Regions from separate parts of the Salicola sp. AFF1 genome, predicted to be linked through region 2. Evidence: predicted binding sites of a transcription regulator. Region 2 holds the regulator's gene; each other region holds the start of a gene.
What was found. The regulator FliA, encoded in region 2, starts transcription of late flagellar genes. The targets are predictions, from matches to a motif close to CTAAAGTTNNNNNNNNNNCNGCCGATA.

Region 1: the regulator FliA is predicted to act here: its motif matches at 4,182-4,208, upstream of flgM (flagellar biosynthesis anti-sigma factor FlgM).
Region 3: the regulator FliA is predicted to act here: its motif matches at 3,034-3,060, upstream of fliD (flagellar filament capping protein FliD).

The regions. Positions count from the first base shown of each region.
Region 1 is NZ_JBXAYL010000006.1:94,115-100,697, forward strand. Features, by position in the region: gene AC1RQI_RS05675 (inactive transglutaminase family protein) at 1-97, shown strand, start outside; gene AC1RQI_RS05680 (alpha-L-glutamate ligase-like protein) at 97-1,041, shown strand; RNA gene AC1RQI_RS05685 (RtT sRNA) at 1,096-1,239, opposite strand; tRNA gene AC1RQI_RS05690 (tRNA-Ser) at 1,269-1,357, opposite strand; gene AC1RQI_RS05695 (CheR family methyltransferase) at 1,438-2,268, opposite strand; gene AC1RQI_RS05700 (chemotaxis protein CheV) at 2,287-3,228, opposite strand; gene flgA (flagellar basal body P-ring formation chaperone FlgA) at 3,437-4,111, shown strand; gene flgM (flagellar biosynthesis anti-sigma factor FlgM) at 4,246-4,569, shown strand; gene AC1RQI_RS05715 (flagella synthesis protein FlgN) at 4,576-5,067, shown strand; gene AC1RQI_RS05720 (cyclic di-GMP-binding domain-containing protein, MshE-related) at 5,073-5,813, opposite strand; gene mnmC1 (FAD-dependent 5-carboxymethylaminomethyl-2-thiouridine(34) oxidoreductase MnmC1) at 5,918-6,583, shown strand, end outside.
Region 2 is NZ_JBXAYL010000016.1:26,533-33,115, reverse strand. Features, by position in the region: gene AC1RQI_RS11580 (chemotaxis protein CheA) at 1-477, opposite strand, end outside; gene AC1RQI_RS11575 (protein phosphatase CheZ) at 489-1,274, opposite strand; gene cheY (chemotaxis response regulator CheY) at 1,291-1,662, opposite strand; gene AC1RQI_RS11565 (RNA polymerase sigma factor FliA) at 1,773-2,504, opposite strand; gene AC1RQI_RS11560 (MinD/ParA family protein) at 2,551-3,357, opposite strand; gene flhF (flagellar biosynthesis GTPase FlhF) at 3,419-4,711, opposite strand; gene flhA (flagellar biosynthesis protein FlhA) at 4,738-6,583, opposite strand, start outside.
Region 3 is NZ_JBXAYL010000008.1:28,475-35,057, reverse strand. Features, by position in the region: gene AC1RQI_RS07065 (nucleotidyltransferase family protein) at 1-74, opposite strand, end outside; gene AC1RQI_RS07060 (nucleotidyltransferase substrate binding protein) at 58-495, opposite strand; gene AC1RQI_RS07055 (flagellin N-terminal helical domain-containing protein) at 914-2,377, shown strand; gene AC1RQI_RS07050 (flagellar protein FlaG) at 2,449-2,859, shown strand; gene fliD (flagellar filament capping protein FliD) at 3,103-5,073, shown strand; gene fliS (flagellar export chaperone FliS) at 5,124-5,531, shown strand; gene AC1RQI_RS07035 (substrate-binding periplasmic protein) at 5,596-6,357, shown strand; gene AC1RQI_RS07030 (histone deacetylase family protein) at 6,358-6,583, opposite strand, start outside.

The DNA.
Region 1 (6,583 bases), on a different contig from region 2:
CCTCATCATTCTCGCCCTGATCCTGCTTGTGGGGCAGTACACGGGCTACAAGCTGTCTGAACTCTACCGATTCCGTTCCATGGCGGAGTACGACTGATGCTGGTATCGCCCGCGGCCCTCCACAAGCGCGGCATGCTGGGCATGAACCGTCGCAACCTGGCCTACATCGCGCGCTACAATGAACGCCGGCTCTACCCTCTGGTCGATGACAAGAAGCTCACCAAGGAGCGCGCCATGGCCCATGGCGTGGCAACCCCTACGCTGAGGGATGTCATCCATACCCAGCATGGCGTGCGCAACCTTGAGGAGCGACTTGATTCCCGGCAACAGTTCACCATCAAACCCTCGCGGGGTGCTGGCGGCAAAGGCATCCTGGTCGTCCCCAGCCGGGACGGCGACCAGTTCCTCAAAGCCTCTGGTCAATCCCTGTCACTGACGGATCTACAGCGTCACTGCTCCAACATACTCGCAGGTCTGCATTCGCTGGCCGGAGCCCCCGATACCGCAATCATTGAAGATCTGATTGAGGCGGACCCCTACTTCGAACCCCTGTCGGTGGAAGGCGTTCCCGACATCCGTGTCATCATCTTCCGCGGCATACCGGTGATGGCCATGCTACGGCTCTCCACACACGCCAGTGACGGTAAAGCCAACCTGCACCAAGGAGCGATCGGCGTAGGCCTGGATCTTGCCACTGGCCGCTGCATTCATGCGGTCCAGCACTCCAGCCGCGTGCACAGTCACCCGGATACCGGCTTTGATCTCAACCAGATCGCGATTCCGGACTGGCAGCACCTGCTCACCCTCTCAGCACGCTGCCATGACCTTACAGGGCTGGGTTATCTCGGTGCGGACATCGTGGTCGACCGTCACCGGGGCCCCCTGATGCTCGAACTCAATGCCCGCCCGGGGCTCGCCATACAGATCGCCAATGGTAAGGGCTTGCTGCCCCGCTTGAACTGGGTTGAGAAGATGGAGAAAGTGCCGGAACAAGCGGAGGCCCGGGCATCAATGGCCATGACGGCTTTCGGCAACGCCTAGGACGCTCGGGCTTCAGGCCATAAAAAAACCCGGCACAGGGCCGGGTTTTTGTATTGGCGGAGAGGGAGGGATGATTCGGCGCTGCGCGCCTCACCCCCTTCGGGGGCCGCCTTCGCTTCGCTCAGGCGTTCCTCGGCCTGCTTACGCAGGCCTCGGTCGAACCCGCGAGGCTTCTCACCCTGCCCTCAGGCCATAAAAAAACCCGGCACAGGGCCGGGTTTTTGTATTGGCGGAGAGGGAGGGATTCGAACCCTCGGTACGCAGTACGTACACGCGCTTTCCAGGCGCGCTCCTTCGACCACTCGGACACCTCTCCTATGATCGGAACGGGGGCGTTGAACGCCGCCTCGTTTGATGGGCGCAGACTGTACGCAAAACATGGGGCGAACGCAACACTCATTTTGCCCGATAGATAATGCCAGGGCGGCACTGGACCATTTCGTAATACTCATTGAGCCCATTAAGGGACTCGGAAGCCCCCAGGATCAGGTAGCCGCCACTCCTGAGCGCCCCATGGGTGCGTAACAGGATGTCCTGCTTGAGCTCGCTCGAAAAGTAGATCAGCACATTGCGGCAAAAGATGATGTCGAACTTCCCGAAGTTGAACCGCTCCAGCAGGTTGTGTTCCCGGAAGGTCACCATATCCCGGATTTCTTTCTTGACCTGCCAGCTGCCGGATGCCAGCTGGGTGAAATACTGCTTCTGCCGGTCTGCCGATAGTCCCCTCCCCAGGGCCAGAAGCTCATAGGTCCCCTCCCTGGCCGCATCCACCACCGGTTTGGACACATCGGTGGCCAGAAGCTCCACGGGACGCCTCAACCGACCGGGATTACGACGGCGGTATTCACTGATCACCATGGCGATGGAATAAGGTTCCTGGCCCGTTGAACAGGCGGCTGACCAGATCCGCAACGGCTGGCTGGTGTTCTCCGCGGCCATTTCCGGTAGCAGCTGCTCTTCCAGGATCCGGAACGGATGGGTATCCCGGAACCAGAGCGTTTCGTTGGTGGTCATGGCATCGATAACAGTTTCACGCAGCTCACTGCGGGGATTCTGGCGTAAGCGCTGGACGAGCTCACCGAGACTGTTGAACTGCTTGTCCGCGATGATTTTACGCAGACGACTCTTCACCAGATACTGCTTGTTATCGCCCAGAAGGATGCCAGAAGCGTCCTGCAGAAACTCCTTGAAAGCGCGATAATCCTCCTGGCTGATTTCGGAACTCATCAGATTCTACCCCTCCACCTAGGACGATATATGCTCTTGCTGGTCGATCACCGCCATGACCCGCTCGGCAAGCTCATTGGGGTTGAATTTTGCCATGAACGCATCAGCCCCCACTTTTTCGACCATTGACTGGTTGAAGACGCCACTGAGAGAGGTATGAAGCATAATATAAAGGGGTTCCAATGCCGGATTGTTCTTACACCGCGTCACCAGCGTGTACCCATCCATCTCCGGCATCTCCACGTCGGAAATCATCAGCGCAAGATGATCATGGATCGAGCTGCCATCCGCAACCAGTGATTCAAGGTAATCCAGAGCCTGGCGACCATCGTTGCGGATCACGACTTCCAGCCCAACGGCTTCCATACAGCGCTTGATCTGGCCCCTGGCAACCGACGAATCATCCACCACCAGAACCCGCATGGCGCCGTCGCCACTGGTGTCCAGGGTAGACTCGAAAGACTCGCTTACGGTGTCATCAATGGGCGACACCTCAGCCAGGACTTTCTCAACATCCAGAACCTCCACCAGTTTCTCCTCCAGCTCGGTCACCGCCGTCAGGTACTCGGCCATAGCCCGTTTGGGCGGCGGGTGCACATCCTCCCAGTTAAGATTTACGATGCGCTCCACGCGTCGGACCAGGAACCCCTGTGTCTTGCGATTATACTCGGAAACAATCACCAGCGATTCCGCCAGCTCTTCCTCGGTCATTGGCTGCTTGCCAATCGCCATCCCGGTGTCAATGATGGGAACCGTTTCCCCACGGACATAGGAGACCCCTCTTACAACGGGATGACGGTGCGGGATAGCGGACAGGGGCGGACAGGGAAGCACTTCCCGAACCTTGAACACATTGATGCCATAAAGCTGATTCCCCTTAAGCTGAAAAAGAAGCAACTCCAGCCTGTTCTGCCCCACCATCTGGGTACGCTGATTCACGTTGTCGAGAAGTCCCGCCATAGTCCTGCCCATCCTGATATACCGGCATGGTTGTTGCACTCTTTACCCAGAGCGCCAAAAAACTCCCGGTAGCTGCCGGTTTGGATTGCGCCGCACCGGATCCCTTGGTACGCGGCACTGGTACCCGAAAGGATAGGACATTTTTACGGCTATGCGCACCGACAATGCCAATCCAATGTCGACTTTCCGGATTCTTCTGCTCAGCGTAATGCTGTTCCCCGGCATCGTCATTGCATCCCAACCCGCGGGGAACACCGCGGAGCGTATCAACGAGGCAGCCAAACACTTCCTTGAGTCCTTTTCACAAAAACAGTCGGACAAGGAGCGTAGCGTTGAATTCGAAATCGGCAGCGTGGACAAACGCCTTTCCCTGAGCCAATGCCCGCAGCCGCTGGACGTTGAGTTCGCTGGCAATCCGGAACGCTCAACGCGTGCCACCCTCCTTGTGAGCTGTGAAGGCAATCGGCCCTGGCGTATTTTTCTGAACGCCACCGTTCGTATTCAGGTGGAGGGGTGGGTCGCCGACCGCCCCATTGGACGGGGGGAACGCCTGACATCCGACATGCTGCGCTCAAGCCCGGTTGTCATCAATGAACAACGACGGGGCGGCTTCCGCGACCCGGAACATATGATCGGTATGCAGGCCAAACGCACCATCCGCGCGGGAACGACCATTACGCCCCGCATGCTGGAACAACCACTGGCCGTGGAACGCGGGGATCGCGTCGTCATCTCAGCGGGCACCGAGGTCTTCTCAATAACGACGCGCGGCGAGGCACAGCGCAGCGGCCATGTGGGCGAACAGATCCCCGTAACCAACGAGAACTCGGGGCGCCGCGTACGCGGCCGGATCACGAAGCCCGGTCATGTGGCCATTGACTGAGCAAGGGCGGCAGCTTGCTGCCGGAAGGCGGCAGGGACCTGCCTGATGATGAAAAAATTTGCGCGCAAGGCTAAAGTCAGCGGCAATGCTGCCGTTACAATTCAAAGAGAGACCAGATCCGGACGGGGTGAGCCATGGCAATTGACTTCAATGGGGCCAACAACAATGCCCTCAACACCCAGAAGCAAACCCTGCGTCAGCGGGATGACGCCCAGGGTAAGACAGCGCCACAGCAGCCGGCAGAAGGCGGCTCACAGACACACGACAGTACGCGCGTGGACCTGAGCCCCGATGCGCGCAATATCAAGGCAGCCGAACAGACGCTCCAGGAACAGCCGGAGGTGGATGACGCCAAGGTGGCACGTATCCGCGAAGCACTGGAGGATGGGTCCTACTCGATTGACGCTGAAAAACTGGCCCAGAAAATGCAAGAGGTAGATGACAGCATCTTCGGGTAAAACGCCATGACGGACCACAAGACAACGTTCGATACGCTGGATCAGCTTCTGAGAAAAGATGAAGCCAACCTCAACCGGCTGGCAGAGGTGCTGGAACAGGAGCACCAGGCCCTGGCGGGCAACGAGATGGCGCAGCTGGAACAGGCGACCAGCGAGAAAAATGAACTGCTTGATGCGCTTAGAGACCGGGCAAAGCAGAAGATCCGTGTTCTCGCTCAGCTTGGGTATCGTCCCGACAGCGGTCAGGCAATAAGCGACTTCCTCCGCAACCAGGCCGGCGCGCAATCAACCCTGATGAAACGCTGGGAAGAGGCGCAGCAACGGCTCGGCGAATGCCAGCACCGCAATGAGGTGAACGGCCGTATTCTCGGGCATCTGCAGCGGCGCCTCTCACGCATCTCGGACATCATCCGCGGTGCCGATCAGCAACAGTCGCTTTACGGCAGCACTGGCGAAGCCCAAAGCCTTACCCACAGCCACGTCTTCGCCAGCGCTTGAGCGGATCAGCGGGTCCGGATCGTAAGGCTGGAGTCCGGGGCAAACCGGATGTTTGTCATGGTAAGATTGCCCATGGAGCGCGCGTCAGCGGCGCCATCCACCCGAATACGCTCCATCCGGATCTCCCGGATGCGCTCCGGCATGGGCAGACTGACATCGCCATCGCCACTCACGCTAAACCCGGAGCCTTCCGGACCGAATTCCACGCCCGAGACAGTGACATCCGCATCCAGGAAGTTCATGGCCGGAACGAAGGTGCGAGCGGTGAATTCCAGTGCCTCAAGCGCCTGGTCTTCCGCGTCTTCCTCCGTCGCGGGTGTCTGGCCGAGGTCCATGGCGTTGCCAGAAAAGGCCTCCCGACCCTGAGCTACGACGCCCCCCATTTCACCCTCGTTCAAGGGCTGGATACCGCTTGAAGCGGATCGCAGCTGCTGACCGCTGGTCTGCACGGAGGCATTCGGCAGCGCCGGCGCGGGGGAGGCAAGCGCAGCCATTGGCTGCAATGGCGTAACAACAATCGCCGTCAGTGCGGCCGCATACCGGTACCGCTTCTGATGCTTGAGCGTACGCTCCAGCTCACGCTCCGTGATCCAGCCGGCTCGCACCAGCACCACACCCAACCGCTCACCGGAAACCCTTTGTTCCTCAAGCGCCTGTTGGAGCTGTGCATCGGTGATGTAGCCACGGTTGACCACAAGCCGACCAAGGCGGCTTTTCTCAAGTTGCTGGGAGCTGGGCGTTGCCATGGAGATCACCTTTCATTTTGCAATCCGTGTACTCAGGATTATAGTGGCTCGCACTGAAGGATTTGTACAGAAAGTAAACTTTGTGAAAGGTAACGGATCGTCAAATGACGCATTCTGATGCAATCCCTCCGTCACCGGGTGTGATCATCGTCGGTGCCGGGGTCGCTGGCAGCCTGACAGCACGACTGCTGGCAGAAGCGGGCATAAAAGTAGCCATAATGGACCCCACCCTACCTTCCCCGCTTAATCAGGAACGACGGGGGGCGCTCTATATGAAGCCAGCGGTGGACTACAACCCGGAGACCCGTTTTGCCCACCAGGCTTTTGGGGCCGCTTCCAGGTTCTACAGTCGCCTTCAGGGTGAGCACCCGGACATCAACTTCTGGTTCCCAACAGGGACACTGGCCCTGGCCTGGAGCGAACGTGAACAAGAGCGACAGGACAAGCTTCTGGCCCGCAACCACTGGGACCCGGCTTTCCTGGAGCCTGTCACGGCCCGCGAGGCGTGCGAGATCTGCGGCCTTGAAGTTACCGCTTCAGGCCTTTGGTTCCCGGGCGGGGGCCATATGCGGGTGGACGCCCTGCGCCAGGCCGCACTCACCCATCCCTTGATAGAGACACACCACCTGCAGGTTGAGCCAGACCGGATTCAGGCCTCCGCGCAGGGCTGGCAATTACCCCTTCCGGAGGGCGAGCGCCTGGAAGCCCAAACACTGATCATCGCAGCCGGGGCCCGGGCGCCCGCTTGGGCCCCTGAGCTGCCCCTGGGA
Region 2 (6,583 bases):
AATATCGCCTTCCTCGCCACCCCCCTGCGGCGCTTTTTCCTCGGTCTGGGCCGGCTGTTCAGCCGCGGCGGGCGTGCTGTCCTCGCTTTCCGGCTTGGCAAGCCCGGCGAGTTGCTCCAGAAGCTGGGGATCGGCGGGCGTCGGCGCTTCGCGGCTTCGGACCTCGTCAAATTGGGAATTGACAACATCCAGGGCTCTCAGAACCACGTCCATCAGGTTGGAGTCGACCGTCCGTCCGCCGTTGCGCAGCGTATCGAACACATTTTCGGCCTTGTGGCAGCAATCGACCAGCGCATCGAGCTGCATAAAGCCGGCACCGCCCTTGACGGTATGAAAGCCCCGAAAGATGGCATTGAGCAGGTCCGTGTCCCCGGGGTTGTTCTCCAACTGAACCAGTTGTTCGGAGAGCTGCTCCAGTATTTCACCGGACTCAACCAGGAAGTCCTGAAGGATCTCTTCGTCCGCATCCAACGCCATGCAACGTCTCCTTAAAAGCCGAGACTGGACAGCAGGTCGTCAACATCGTCCTGCCCGGAAACAACATCCTGCTGCGACTCGTCGATCTGGGGGCCCTCGCCTTTGCTGCCCGCCTCGCCTTCCTGACTGTCGTCACCATAGTCATGGACCACACCCGCGATTTTGTCCACATCGCTGGCCATAACCATCAGGTTCACCAGATGATCCTCAACCTCCTTCACCAGAGAGGTCACCCGCTGGATGACCTGGCCGGTGAGGTCCTGGAAGTCCTGTGCGAGCAGGATCTCGGAGAGATTGCCGTGCAGCCGGTCTGAATCAGAAGTGATGCGATCCAGGAAGGAGTCAATGCGGCGATAGAGTTCACGGAATTCAGAGGGTTTCATTTCCCGGCGCCGCAGCCGTCCCCAGTCATCACGGATGGCGTTGGCTTCCTCACGCAGGTTCGAGGCAATGGGCATGGTTTCTTCGACCAGATCCATCGTTTTATTCGCCGACCGGCTGGTCAGGTGCACCACATAGTCCAAACGGTGCGAGGCATCCGCCATCTTGGACAGTTCTTCCTGCTGCTCGCGGTTCTCAGCCTTGATCTCAAAATTGCGCAGGGCCTCATGCAGGCTGCGGGTCAAGCGGCCCACCTCCCGATACAGGCTGCGGTCACGGACCTCCCCCAACTCGGCAATGCGTTGCATTGCATCACTGATATTCCCCTGATCCAGGGCGTCTTTCAGGGCAGTAGCATGCTCTTTGAGCTCCGCTGCCACTTCCTCGGTAATGTCTTCCCGGTTGAGCTCACTCATGCGATCGGCACCCGGTTCACTCGATACGTTCAAAAATCTTCTCGATTTTGTCTTTGAGTACGGCGGCAGTGAACGGTTTGACCACATAGCCGTTCACTCCCGCTTGGGCCGCAGCCACGATCTGATCCCGCTTGGCCTCCGCGGTCACCATCAGAATGGGGAGACTCTTCAGATTCTCGTCGGCCCGAATCGCCTGGAGCAGCTCCATGCCGCTCATTCCCGGCATGTTCCAGTCCGTTATCAGAAAGTCGAATTTGCCGTTACGCAACATCGGAAGAGCGCTATTGCCATCGTCCGCCTCTTCGATGTTGTTAAAACCGAGGTCGCGCAGCAGGTTCCTCACGATCCGTCTCATCGTGGAGAAATCATCCACAACAAGAATCTTCATGTTCTTGTCCAAAACAGCCTCCAAACACGTCGGTGTTGTAACGTTGGCCTGAGTGGCGCGTGCTACAACGCTTATTCAAACAGTCTAGACGTTTGTGCCAATCTCACCAGTCAGCCGCCCAGACGCTCACGCATGCGCGCCCTGAGCCGGGCCGCTGCCTGGCCATGGATCTGGCTCACACGGGATTCGCTGACCTCCAGAACCGCACCAATCTCCTTGAGGTTGAGCTCGTCCTGATAATACAGCGAGAGCACCAGCCGTTCCCGTTCGGGCAGCTGGTCGATCTCCGCGGCCAGAGCGCTTCGAAAATCCGCTTCCTGAAGCTCACCTTCGGGCCCCTCACTGGGGGCCTGATCATTGATGTGCTCATTCCTGTCGGTGAGCTCATCCAGGCTGAACAGTCGACCGGTGGTCGCGTCACTGGCGCGGCTGTGGTAATCGGCCAGTGACAGCCCAAGCTCCTGGGCGACCTCCGCATCCCTGGCGTCACGGCCTTCCCGCGCTTCAATGGTCCGTATTGCTTCCGAAATACGGCGGGCGTTGCGGTGCACTGAGCGCGGCACCCAGTCGCCACGACGGATCTCATCGACAATGGCCCCGCGGATGCGGATCCCCGCGTAGGTCTCGAAGCTCGCTCCCTGACCGGACTCATACTTACGGGCCGCCTCCAGCAGCCCAACCATCCCCGCCTGCATCAGGTCTTCCAGCTGTATATGGTCGGGCAGCCGCGCCATCAAGTGCAGCGCAATCTTCTTGACCAGAGGCATGTGGGTCTCGACAAGTGCGTCCACATCGGCCCGGTGGGTCTGTGTATAGAGCTCAAGCGGCCCGGACTGCGTCATGGTTTGGCCACCCCCGTAACCCCCTGCTCAAGAATGAACCCCCAAGTCAGTCCTGTACAAGCCGTTCCACGAAGAACTCCAGGTGACCCCGTGGCGACGACGGCAGCGGCCATTGGTCAACCTTCTTCGCCAGCTCCCGGAACGCTCCAGACGCCTTGGCATTCGGGTAGAGCTCCATTACCGCCTTCTGGCGCCGTACCGCTTTCTTGACCGCATCATCAAGAGGGATTGCTCCCACATATTGTAACGCAACATCCAGGAAGCGCTCAGTGACCCGGTAAAGTTTATCGTAAAGCGCCTTACCATCCTGCTCGGTGCGAACCATGTTCGCCAATACGCGGAACCGGTGGGTATCGTAGTCCCGGTTCATCAGCTTTATGAGAGCGTAGGTGTCGGTTATCGAGGTAGGCTCATCGTTGACCACCAGCATCAGCTCCTGGGAGGCCCTGAGAAAACTGACAACGGACTCCGAGATCCCCGCCGCTGTATCCACAATGAGCACGTCAATGTCATCGCCCAGCTCACTGAAGGCGGAAATCAGACCCGCATGCTCCATATGGCTGAGATTGGTCATCCGCTGAGTGCCGGACGACGCAGGCACGATCCGGATGCCGCCAGGACCATCCACAAGAATATCCGTGAGCGAACACTCCCCGGCGAGCACATCGGAAATATTGTAACTGGCGCTGATCCCCAGCAGCACATCGATGTTGGCCAGACCCAGGTCGGCATCAAGGACCACGACCCGTTGCCCCATCTCACAGAGGGCAATGCCCAGATTCACCGCCACGTTGCTCTTGCCAACGCCGCCCTTGCCACCGGTGACCGCGACCACCTGTACCGGATTACTCATGCGGAATGGGCTCTCCCGTCCTGATTGCTTGACCGTTGTTAAGGAGACGCCCGATTCCCGATCAGGCGCCTTCGACCATGGCGCTTTCGCCGCGATTGAGCGCCTGATGTCGACGCACTGCCTGTTTGACCAGATCCGCCGCGCCCGCGCGATGCAAGTCATCCGGGATTTTCTGGCCATTGGTATAGAATGCAACCGGCAGCCGGCTTTGGGCTGCAAATCCTACCACCTCACCCAGGGTCAGGGCTTCATCGGTCTTGGTCAGAATGCAACCCGCCAGCCCAACCGCATTATAGCAATGCCACGTGGATTGCATAATGCGCGGCTGACTGGTGGCTGAAATCAGCAGGTAGGGCTGTACCGGATGACGGCTGTTAACCAGTTCATCAATCTGCTCCTCCCAGCCACGATCCGCCGCCGTCAAACCTGCGGTATCCACCAGGATCAGCTTGCGGTCCGACAGGTCATCGAGGATGGCATCCAGGCTGTTAGCCTCATCCACGACCCTTACAGGCACCTTCAGAATCCGCCCGAATACGAACAGCTGCTCATGGGCCGCCACACGATAGCGGTCTGTGGTCACCAATGCCAGCTGTTCCGCGCCATGACGCAAAACAAACTGAGCGGCCATCTTGCCGATGGTGGTCGTCTTGCCGGAACCAGTGGGGCCGAGCAGCGCATGGACACCACCGCGCTCCAATGGATCCGTCCGTATTGTATCCAGCCTCGCCGCCAGCGCCTTGAGCGCACTTTTCCACCCTGCGTCCAGACGCCCCTGGCCGTGCTCTGCTCCCAGCTCCCGGGCCTGATCGCGCGGCAAGCCCAGGTCCTGCAGCCGGTCCGACAGGCGCTGCTCAACCACTCCCTGGGTTTTCTCGCCCGGTTTGGCGGCGTTGTGCTGGCCATTCATCTGCTGGAGCATGTCACGCAATGAATGGATCTCGGCCCGCATGGAACTCATGGCATCGTCGGATTCAGGAACCGTTTCGCTGGCAGCATCGACACCCGCTTCCTGCTCTCCGGAGCCCACCGTGGCCGGCTCCACCGGCTCCTGGCTGTGGCGTGAACGCTGTTGAACCTCGTTGATATGAGCCCTTGATTTCGCCTTGGCCTCTTCCAGCTTACGATGCTTTTCCGCCTGCAGTTCGGCCAGCTGAGAGGCATTGGCCTTTTCTTCGTCCGCCACGCCCAGCTGGCTGCGGACCTCACCTTCATCGTAATCCAGGGCCGTCACGATTTCGACGCCGTTGTCCACCCGCTTGCTGGACAGGATGACCGCGTCATCACCCATTTCGCTGCGGACCATCCGCAGCGCCTCGGGCATGGTGGGAGCAAAGAAGCGTTTGACTTGCATGGCAGGGAACCTCCGCCGCCGTCAGTTTATTGCCCTATGGACGACACAATCGTGACCTGCTTGTTCTCCGGAATCTCCTGATAGGAAAGAACGTGCAGCCGTTCCACTCCATACCGGACAAACCTTGCCAGCACCGGCCGCAGGGGAGCCGATACCAGCAGGATGGCGGGTTTGCCGACCGCCTCCTGTTTCTGGGCCGCATCCGAGAGTGAGCGCTGGAGCTTTTCGACCATGTTCGGCTCCAGGATCATGCCGATGTCGTCGGCAGTGCCGGATTGTTGACCCTGCTGCACAGACTTAAGCAACATCTGTTCCAGCTGAGGGTCCAGTGTGATCACCGGAATCTCTGTCTCGTTGCCGCACAGCTTCTGGACGATCATGCGCTTGAGCGCCTTGCGGGCCGCCGTGGTCAGCACACTGGGGTCCTGGCTGCGTGGCTGAACATTGACAATGGCCTCGGCAATGCTGCGCATATCGCGGATCGGCACTTCCTCCAACAGGAGGTTCTGGAGGACCTTGAGCAACAGGCTGATGGAAACGGTATTCGGCACGAGCTCCTCGGCCAGCTTGGGCGATGCCTTTTCCAGCTGATCCAGCCACTTCTGCACCTCCTCGTGACCGAGCAGCTCGTGGGCATGTTCCTGGAGCACCTGGTTCAGGTGGGTGGCCACGACGGTGGAGGCATCCACAACCGTATAGCCCAGCGTCTGGGCCTGGTCACGCTGGGACGTTTCGATCCAGGTTGCCTCCAGACCAAAGGCCGGATCCTTGCCGGCAATTCCCTCAACCTTGCCGAACACCTGACCGGGGTTGATCGCCAGCTCCCGGTCCGGATGAATTTCGGCTTCCGCCAGGGTTACCCCCATCAGCGTGATGCGGTACACATTGGGCATCAGGTCCAGGTTGTCCCGGATATGCACGGACGGCATGAGAAAGCCCAGATCCTGGGACAGTTTCTTGCGCACCCCCTTGATCCGGGCCAGCAGCTGCCCTCCCTGGTTCTTGTCCACCAGCGGGATCAAGCGGTAGCCCACTTCGAGCCCCACAATATCCACGCTGACCACATCTTCCCAGCCCAGCTCCTTGGTCTCACCGGTGCCACCGCCGGGCAGGGCCTGCTGCTGATCCTCGCTGAGGGTGCGCTGCTCGGCGCCACCCTCGCCACCGGCTGCCTGGCGCGCCACCGGCGCGGCGCCTTCTTCCACCACCTGCTGGCTCCGCTTCCAGATCAGCCAGGCTACCCCGGCAGCCATGCCACCCAAGCCCATGAAAGCCACGGTGGGCATCCCCGGAATCAGGCCAAGGCCAATCAGGATGCCTCCCGCAATGCCAATGGCGTGCGGGGTGGAAAACATCTGCTCCACCACCTGGGCGGTCATTTCCTGGGACTTGCCCACCCGGGTCACGATAATGGCGGCAGAGGCGGACAGAAGCAGCGAAGGGATCTGCGCGACCAGGCCGTCACCAATGGTCAGCAGCGCATAGTTCTCCACGGCCTGACCAAAGGCCAGCCCATGCTGGAACATGCCAATGGCGACCCCACCGACAATGTTGATGAACAGGATCAGCAGACCGGCAATGGCATCACCGCGCACGAACTTGGAGGCACCATCCATGGAGCCGTAGAAATCCGCCTCTCCGGCAACCTCGGCACGGCGCTCACGGGCTTCATCCTGATTGATCAGCCCCGCGTTCAGATCCGCGTCGATGGCCATCTGCTTGCCGGGCATTGCGTCCAGAGTGAAGCGAGCACTGACCTCGGATACCCGGCCCGCGCCCTTGGTCACCACAATGAAGTTGATGATCATCAGGATGGCGAAGACCACCAGGCCCACGGCATAGTTACCGCCGATCAACACCTCGCCGAAGGAT
Region 3 (6,583 bases), on a different contig from region 2:
AGGCAGGCTTTCAGCTGCTCCAGCGCACGGGAAGGCAGCCCGAACCCGTTACTCGCTTCAGCCGCTGAAGCCATGACGCTGCGCCTCCAGAGACATTGTATGGTTCAGTCCGTTCAGCAGCTCATGGTAGTGGCTCTGGACGTTGGCCAGTATGGCGTTAGCGGTTGCCTCGTTGTAGGAGTGGGAGGTGAGGTTGCGGTCCTGCAGCATCCGCATCCAGGTTTCACCCTGGGTGATCAGCCCTGCAGCAAACGCCTCCCGGGTAACGTCCCGAGAGCCGGTGAGGTGCTCGTAACCCTGCCAGCGCAGATAGTCCTGAAGCAGCTTCCAGCTCAGTTCGTAGGTGTACTCAAACGCCTGAATGACGCCCTGTTTTTCCAGTTCAGAAAGGGCGCGCGCCTGTGCCGTTTCCACAGCATCGTTAAGCCGGGCCAGGGCTTTACGGAAGTTGTTCAGGCGCTGCAGCCAGCGCACATCCGTCTGCTCGTCCCTCATCCGTCCGTCCCATGTGTTGTCAGATCCTGTGTTGATCGCATTGGCAGCCTTGCGCCGTCGCCCTTGACGATCGCGCAAACCATTACGTGCCTCGGGCTGTATGGGATGATTATCTGACAGCGCAACGGCGCTGTCGATGAAGTCAGTAAGGAGGGCCGTGCACGAGGCGGAAAGACTGTAACGGCCATTGACTCCCAGCGATGCCACTCGCCCTCCCAGTCATGGGTAATGGTTCGGCTTAGAGCAAGTCCTGCGATCCCTAATGCACCTGTAACACTCGTTTACAAACTCTCCATAAAATCCCCTAAAGGTTCCGAGGGCATCGCCGTTAAGCAACCCAGAAGGCAAGAGTACCGGGCCCTACCGGTGACTGAGCCTCTGACCACAACCAAACCGGTAACAGGCAGGAGAAACGGTTATGGCACTCGGTATTAACACCAACGTTGCATCACTCAACGCACAGAACCAGCTGGCCGAATCAAAAGATCAAACCAACCAGGCGCTGGAGCGGCTGTCGTCCGGTCTGCGGATCAACTCCGCTAAGGATGACGCTGCCGGCCTTGCCATCTCAACCCGTTTTGAGGCCCAGATCAGCGGCCTGGATCAGGCAAGCCGTAACGCCAATGACGGCATTTCGCTGGCCCAGACGGCCGAAGGCGCGCTTGAGGAAACCACCAACTCGCTGCAGCGGGTGCGGGAACTCGCCGTACAGGCTGCCAACGGTACCAACACTGATTCCGACCGGGCATCACTGCAGAATGAGGTGAGTGAGCTGACTTCTGAAATCCAGCGGGTTGCAGATACCACTCAGTTCAACGGCCAGAACGTTCTGGACGGTAGCTTTGACGGCAAGCAGTTCCAGGTGGGGGCTAATAGGGGTCAGACCATTGAGGTTTCCATCTCCGACGCCAGTGCCGATCGTCTGGCTGCCAACGCGACCCAGGATTCCACAGGGCAAACCGGCGTAACGTCCGGCAGTTTGACGGATGCCACTACATTTGAACTGAATGGCCAGGATATTCTGGCAGGGAAAACGGGTGACGGGCTCTCAACAACTGATGCTGACAAGTCCGCAGCCGCGTACGCTAATGCCATTAATGATAAAACGACGACGACAGGCGTGAGTGCCGAAGTCAATGAGGCCGTTGAGAATCTTGGGCAGATTTCGGCGGATGCTGATGGTATTACCTCTGGCGAGCTGTCGATCAATGGCGTTGAAATTACTGCTGGCACTGGTGGCGATGGGATTCAGTCGGGTGACGCGGATGGCAAGCTGCGTGATGCCATCAATGGTGTGAGCAACCAGACCGGCGTTACAGCGTCGTTAAACGGTAGTAATGAGCTTGAGCTGACAGCACAGGACGGCCGCAACATTCAGGTTGCGACAGACGGCACCGGCGATGCCGCTACCTTGGGGAATCAGGACCTCAGTGCTGCCGCGGATGAGGTAACCACAGGTACTGTAACCCTGAATAGCGACTCAGACATTGACGTCAGCTTTACCGCCAATGCTGCGGCTACTGACGCCCAGACCTTCACAGACGGAACGGAAAAGATCTCAACTGATAATGCGGTCAGCAATATTGATGTCTCAACCATCAGTGGTGCTAACAAGGCTATTGACCAGGCGGACCGGGCGTTGGATCAGGTGAATGACATCCGTTCGGAACTGGGTGCCACCCAGAACCGGTTTGACTCCACCATTTCGAATCTGGAAACCACGTCCGAGAATCTGTCCGCTGCCAACAGCCGGATCCGGGACGCTGACTTTGCCGCCGAGTCGGCCAAGCTGTCCCAGGCCCAGGTGCTGCAGCAGGCGGGTATCTCGGTGTTGTCCCAGGCGAACCAGCAGCCTCAGCAGGCCCTCTCGCTGCTGCAGTAAACGGCTCGTCAGGTCGGCCGCCATTCTGCAGGGATGGCGGCCAAGCTGCTTGATGGCAGGCGAGGTGTGGTATGAGCGAAGGGAGCATGAATGGCCTGGTGCCGAATCATCGGCCTGATGGTAGGCAGGAGCCGGATCGGGCAGCCTCACCACGGAGCGCTGAAAATGCCACTGGTGAGGCCAACGGTCGTGATAATGAGCGGTTCGGCAATGCCTTGGCTCAGGAGGCGCGCAAGGACATGACAAACCAGCGCATGCGCGATGAACTGGATAATGCGGTTTCACGGCTCAACGACTTCGTTCAGTCCGTGCAGCGTGACCTGGCATTTGAAGTGCATGATGAGACGGGTGAGACAGTGGTCAAGGTGATTGACCCGGAAACCGACCAGGTTATCCGCCAGATTCCGGATGAGCTGGCGTTGAAGATGGCGGAGAACCTGCAGCAGGAGGAGCCTATAACGCTGCTTAACATCCGCGTTTGAAAGCTCCCGGTCTTGTTTCATGGCATGCCGCCTTTCTCCCGGGGAATGGCGGTTTTTTTGTTGGGTGCTGGGTATATGGAGTGGCACAGGGTGTGCACGGGCCAATGTGGGCACTTGTGAAGCGGCAAAATCGGTGCCTGTTTACAGTCAGTAACTGAACACCGGCAAAAAAAGGCAAAGTTTTGCCGGAGCTGGCCGTTAAACGGAATAGATGGCAATCAGACCGTCAGGGGGGGAGCTGTCATGGGTGGTATATCATCGCTGGGTGTTGGATCCGGTGTTCTGAACTCGGACCTGGTCGACAGGTTGGTGAGTGCTAAGCGCGCGCCTGCCGAGAACCGGTTGAGTCAGGAAAAGAAAGAAACCGAGGCGATGATTTCGGCGTTCGGCAAAGTGCGCAGTGCCGTGACAGACCTGCGTCAGCCCATGAGTGAGCTTGGATCACCGGATGCCATGCGTGCCTTCTCCGCCGATACCAGCGGCAGCAGCGTTTCTGTTTCAGTGGATAGTGCCAATGCCAGCTCGGGAAGTTACAGCCTGGACGTGCAGCAGCTGGCTCAGAGCCAGTCCCTGGCATCTGGAACCTTTTCGGACACCGACTCAACAAGCGTTGGCCAGGGCAGTCTGACGATCCAGACCGGTGACCAGAGCACCACCATTGATGTGGACGGCAGCAACGACACGCTCCAGGGGCTTGCGAACAGCATCAACGAGTCCGATGCGGGTGTTTCCGCCGGTATCGTGGATACCGGCAGTGGCTACCGGCTCACGCTTTCAGCCAATCAGAGCGGCACGGCGAATGGCGCCACGGTCTCGGTGTCCGACGCCGATGGCAACAACACGGACAATGCCGGTCTGTCCCAGTTTGCGTTTAATAGCAATGCCAAGAATCTGGACGAAACGGTTGCCGCTCAGGATGCCAGGTTATCGGTCAATGGTATTGATGTAACCCGTTCCTCGAACAGTGTTGAAGGCGTGGTGGATGGGCTGACCTTCCAGCTCCAGGATACGGGGACCACCTCCGTGGATGTGTCTCAGGATACGGGGGCGGTGGCGGACAAGGTCCAGGCCTTCGTGGATAAGTTCAATGCCTTTAAAAGCACTGTGAACGATCTCACCGCTTACAGTCAGGAGGATGGCGGCAGCCTGCTGACGGGCGATGCCACGATCCGCAATATCGAGAATCAGATCAAGAACGAGCTGAATCAGGTTGTGCCAGGGCTGGAAAACGCCAGTGTTCGCAGCCTGTCTGATGTGGGCATATCCACGAATTTTGAAAATGGGAAACTGGAATTTGATGCCCAGAAGTTCAAGGAGCAGCTCAAGGCCAATCCGGATGATGTGACGGCCCTGTTTGCGGAGCAGGGTCGCACGACGGACTCCCAAGTATCGTTTGTGCGCAGTGGTTCCGACACTGAACCGGGCGATTATGCCATTAACGTGACTCAGGCAGCCCAGCAGGGGCAGTTGGTGTCGAGTTCCCAGACGCCCTCAAACGTGACCGTGGACGCCGACAATAACAACCTGACCTTCGAAGTGGATGGGGATACGTCGGCCAGCATTGAATTGACGACCGGGGATTACACTCGCCAGGAACTGGCTACCGAGATCCAGACCCAGCTGGATGCCAATGATGCGCTTGACTCGGCTGATAAGCAGGTGAACGTGGGGGTTGATGGCAGCGGTAGTCTCACCTTTACCTCCAGCCGCTATGGCAGTGATTCCAACGTGGCCATTACCAGCGTTGACACCAATACTGCGTCCGAGCTGGGGCTGACGACAGAGACCGGAACCGCCGGGCAGGACGTTCAGGGCACGATCAACGGGGCCACGGCGGAAGGCGATGGTAAGATTCTGTTTCTGGCAAACAGCGACAACCCCGCCAATGGCCTTCAAGTCGAGGTTAATGGCAGTGAGACGGGGGATCGCGGTAGTGTCAACTTTATCCAGGGTGTTAGCGAGCGCCTGACCGATCGGGTTTCGAATATTGTTGGTTCAAACGGGGCTCTGGGGTCGACAACTGAAGCGCTGAACAACGAACTGGATGATATAGCCGACCAGCGGCAAGACCTGAACGACCGCATCCAGTCCTACCGGGAGCGGCTTACCAGCCGGTTTACCGCAGCCGATTCGCGCATTGCCCAGTTCAACAGCACCCAGCAGTTCCTCAGCCAGCAGCTCGGTGGTTCAAGTGGCGGTGGCCTTGGTGGTTAACCGTTAACGTTTGATGGCGAACAATCAAAAAACGCAACAGGGGTAGAATCATGAACGCACTGCAGGCTTACCAGCAGGTGAACACCCAGACCAGTATTACCGATGCGGACCCGCACAAGCTGATCCAGCTGTTGCTGGACGGTGCGCTTGAACGGATCAATATGGCCAAGAACCGGATTGAGGCGAAGGATTACGCTGGCAAGGGAAACCTGATCAGTAAAGCCATGGAGATCATTGGTGGCCTGCGGGGGGCCCTGGACTTTGAGCAGGGCGGTGAGCTGGCCGCTAATCTGGAAGCGCTCTACGATTATATGGAGCGTGGGCTGCTGGAAGCGAGCGTGCGCAATGACGTGGAAAAGCTTGAGGAGATTGCCGGCCTTCTGCGCACCGTCAAGGAGGGCTGGGAAGGCATCCGCGAAGAAGCACTGGAGTTCCTGCGCCAGCGCGACGCGGGGTAAAGGGGCTGACGGCTTTCGGCTCCTGTGCTTTACTTAAGGATAAGACTGAGGATGGGAGCCCTCTATGCTGCGTGCTCTGTTGTACGGTTTTTTCCTGAGCTTGGTTGTGGTTGTGGCGACTGTTCAACAGGTCCACGCCAATCCACGGGAACCGGTTACTTTCAGCCTGGCCGCCATTGACCCTTGGGCCGAGCGTACAGAGGAAGGAAAGAAGCAAGGGCTGCTGGTCAAGCTGGTGGAGGAACTGCGTAAGCGTACGGAAATCCCCATTGAATACCAGATCCGCCCCCATAGCCGCGCTGTTCTGGAAATGGAAGAAGGCCACACGGATTTTGTGCCGACCTTTGAGACACCAGGCATCAATGAGATTGGCAAGCCTGTGGCCGACCTTCTGGAAGTCGAGGTGTTCGTTCTGGGACGTGCGGGCGAAGAGCCCGTTGACTCGCTGAGTGACCTCAACGGTGAAAACATAGGCTATCTCAGCGGGACCTGGTACGGCCAGGCTTTTGCTGCCAATGAGGCACTCCAAAAGGTACCGGTCAACAATGTTGCGCATGGACTTGAGCTCCTGCAGCGTCACCGGCTGAAAGCGGTGGTGGCGTCAGAGGTCGCTATTCCGGCGGGCTATGATCCACAACAAGCCGATACGCGCGTGCGTGTGCTGCTTCCCCTGGCCACCCTCAAGGGTAAGCTCTATATGTCGAACAAGTCAGGCCGGGATGAAGCTGCCAAGGCCATTTCGGCCGCCGTTGAGGCCATGCATGAGGACGGCACAATGGAGCGGCTGTTCAGTAATCGCTACGAAGGAGATCGTGCTCGGGACTGATCAGCTCCCGGCTGCCAGCAGCCCCCGGATGTGCGCTTCCACCCCTTGGGTCAGGGACTGGAGGTGGTACCCCCCTTCCAGCATGGAGACGACCCGCCCCCGGCACAGCTGGCCGGCAAGGCGGGTGATCTCTCCGGTGAGCCAGGCGTAGTCATCGGTTTTCAGGCACACTTCCGCAAGGGGGTCGAGGCGGTGGGCATCAAAGCCGGCCGAGACCAGGATGAGC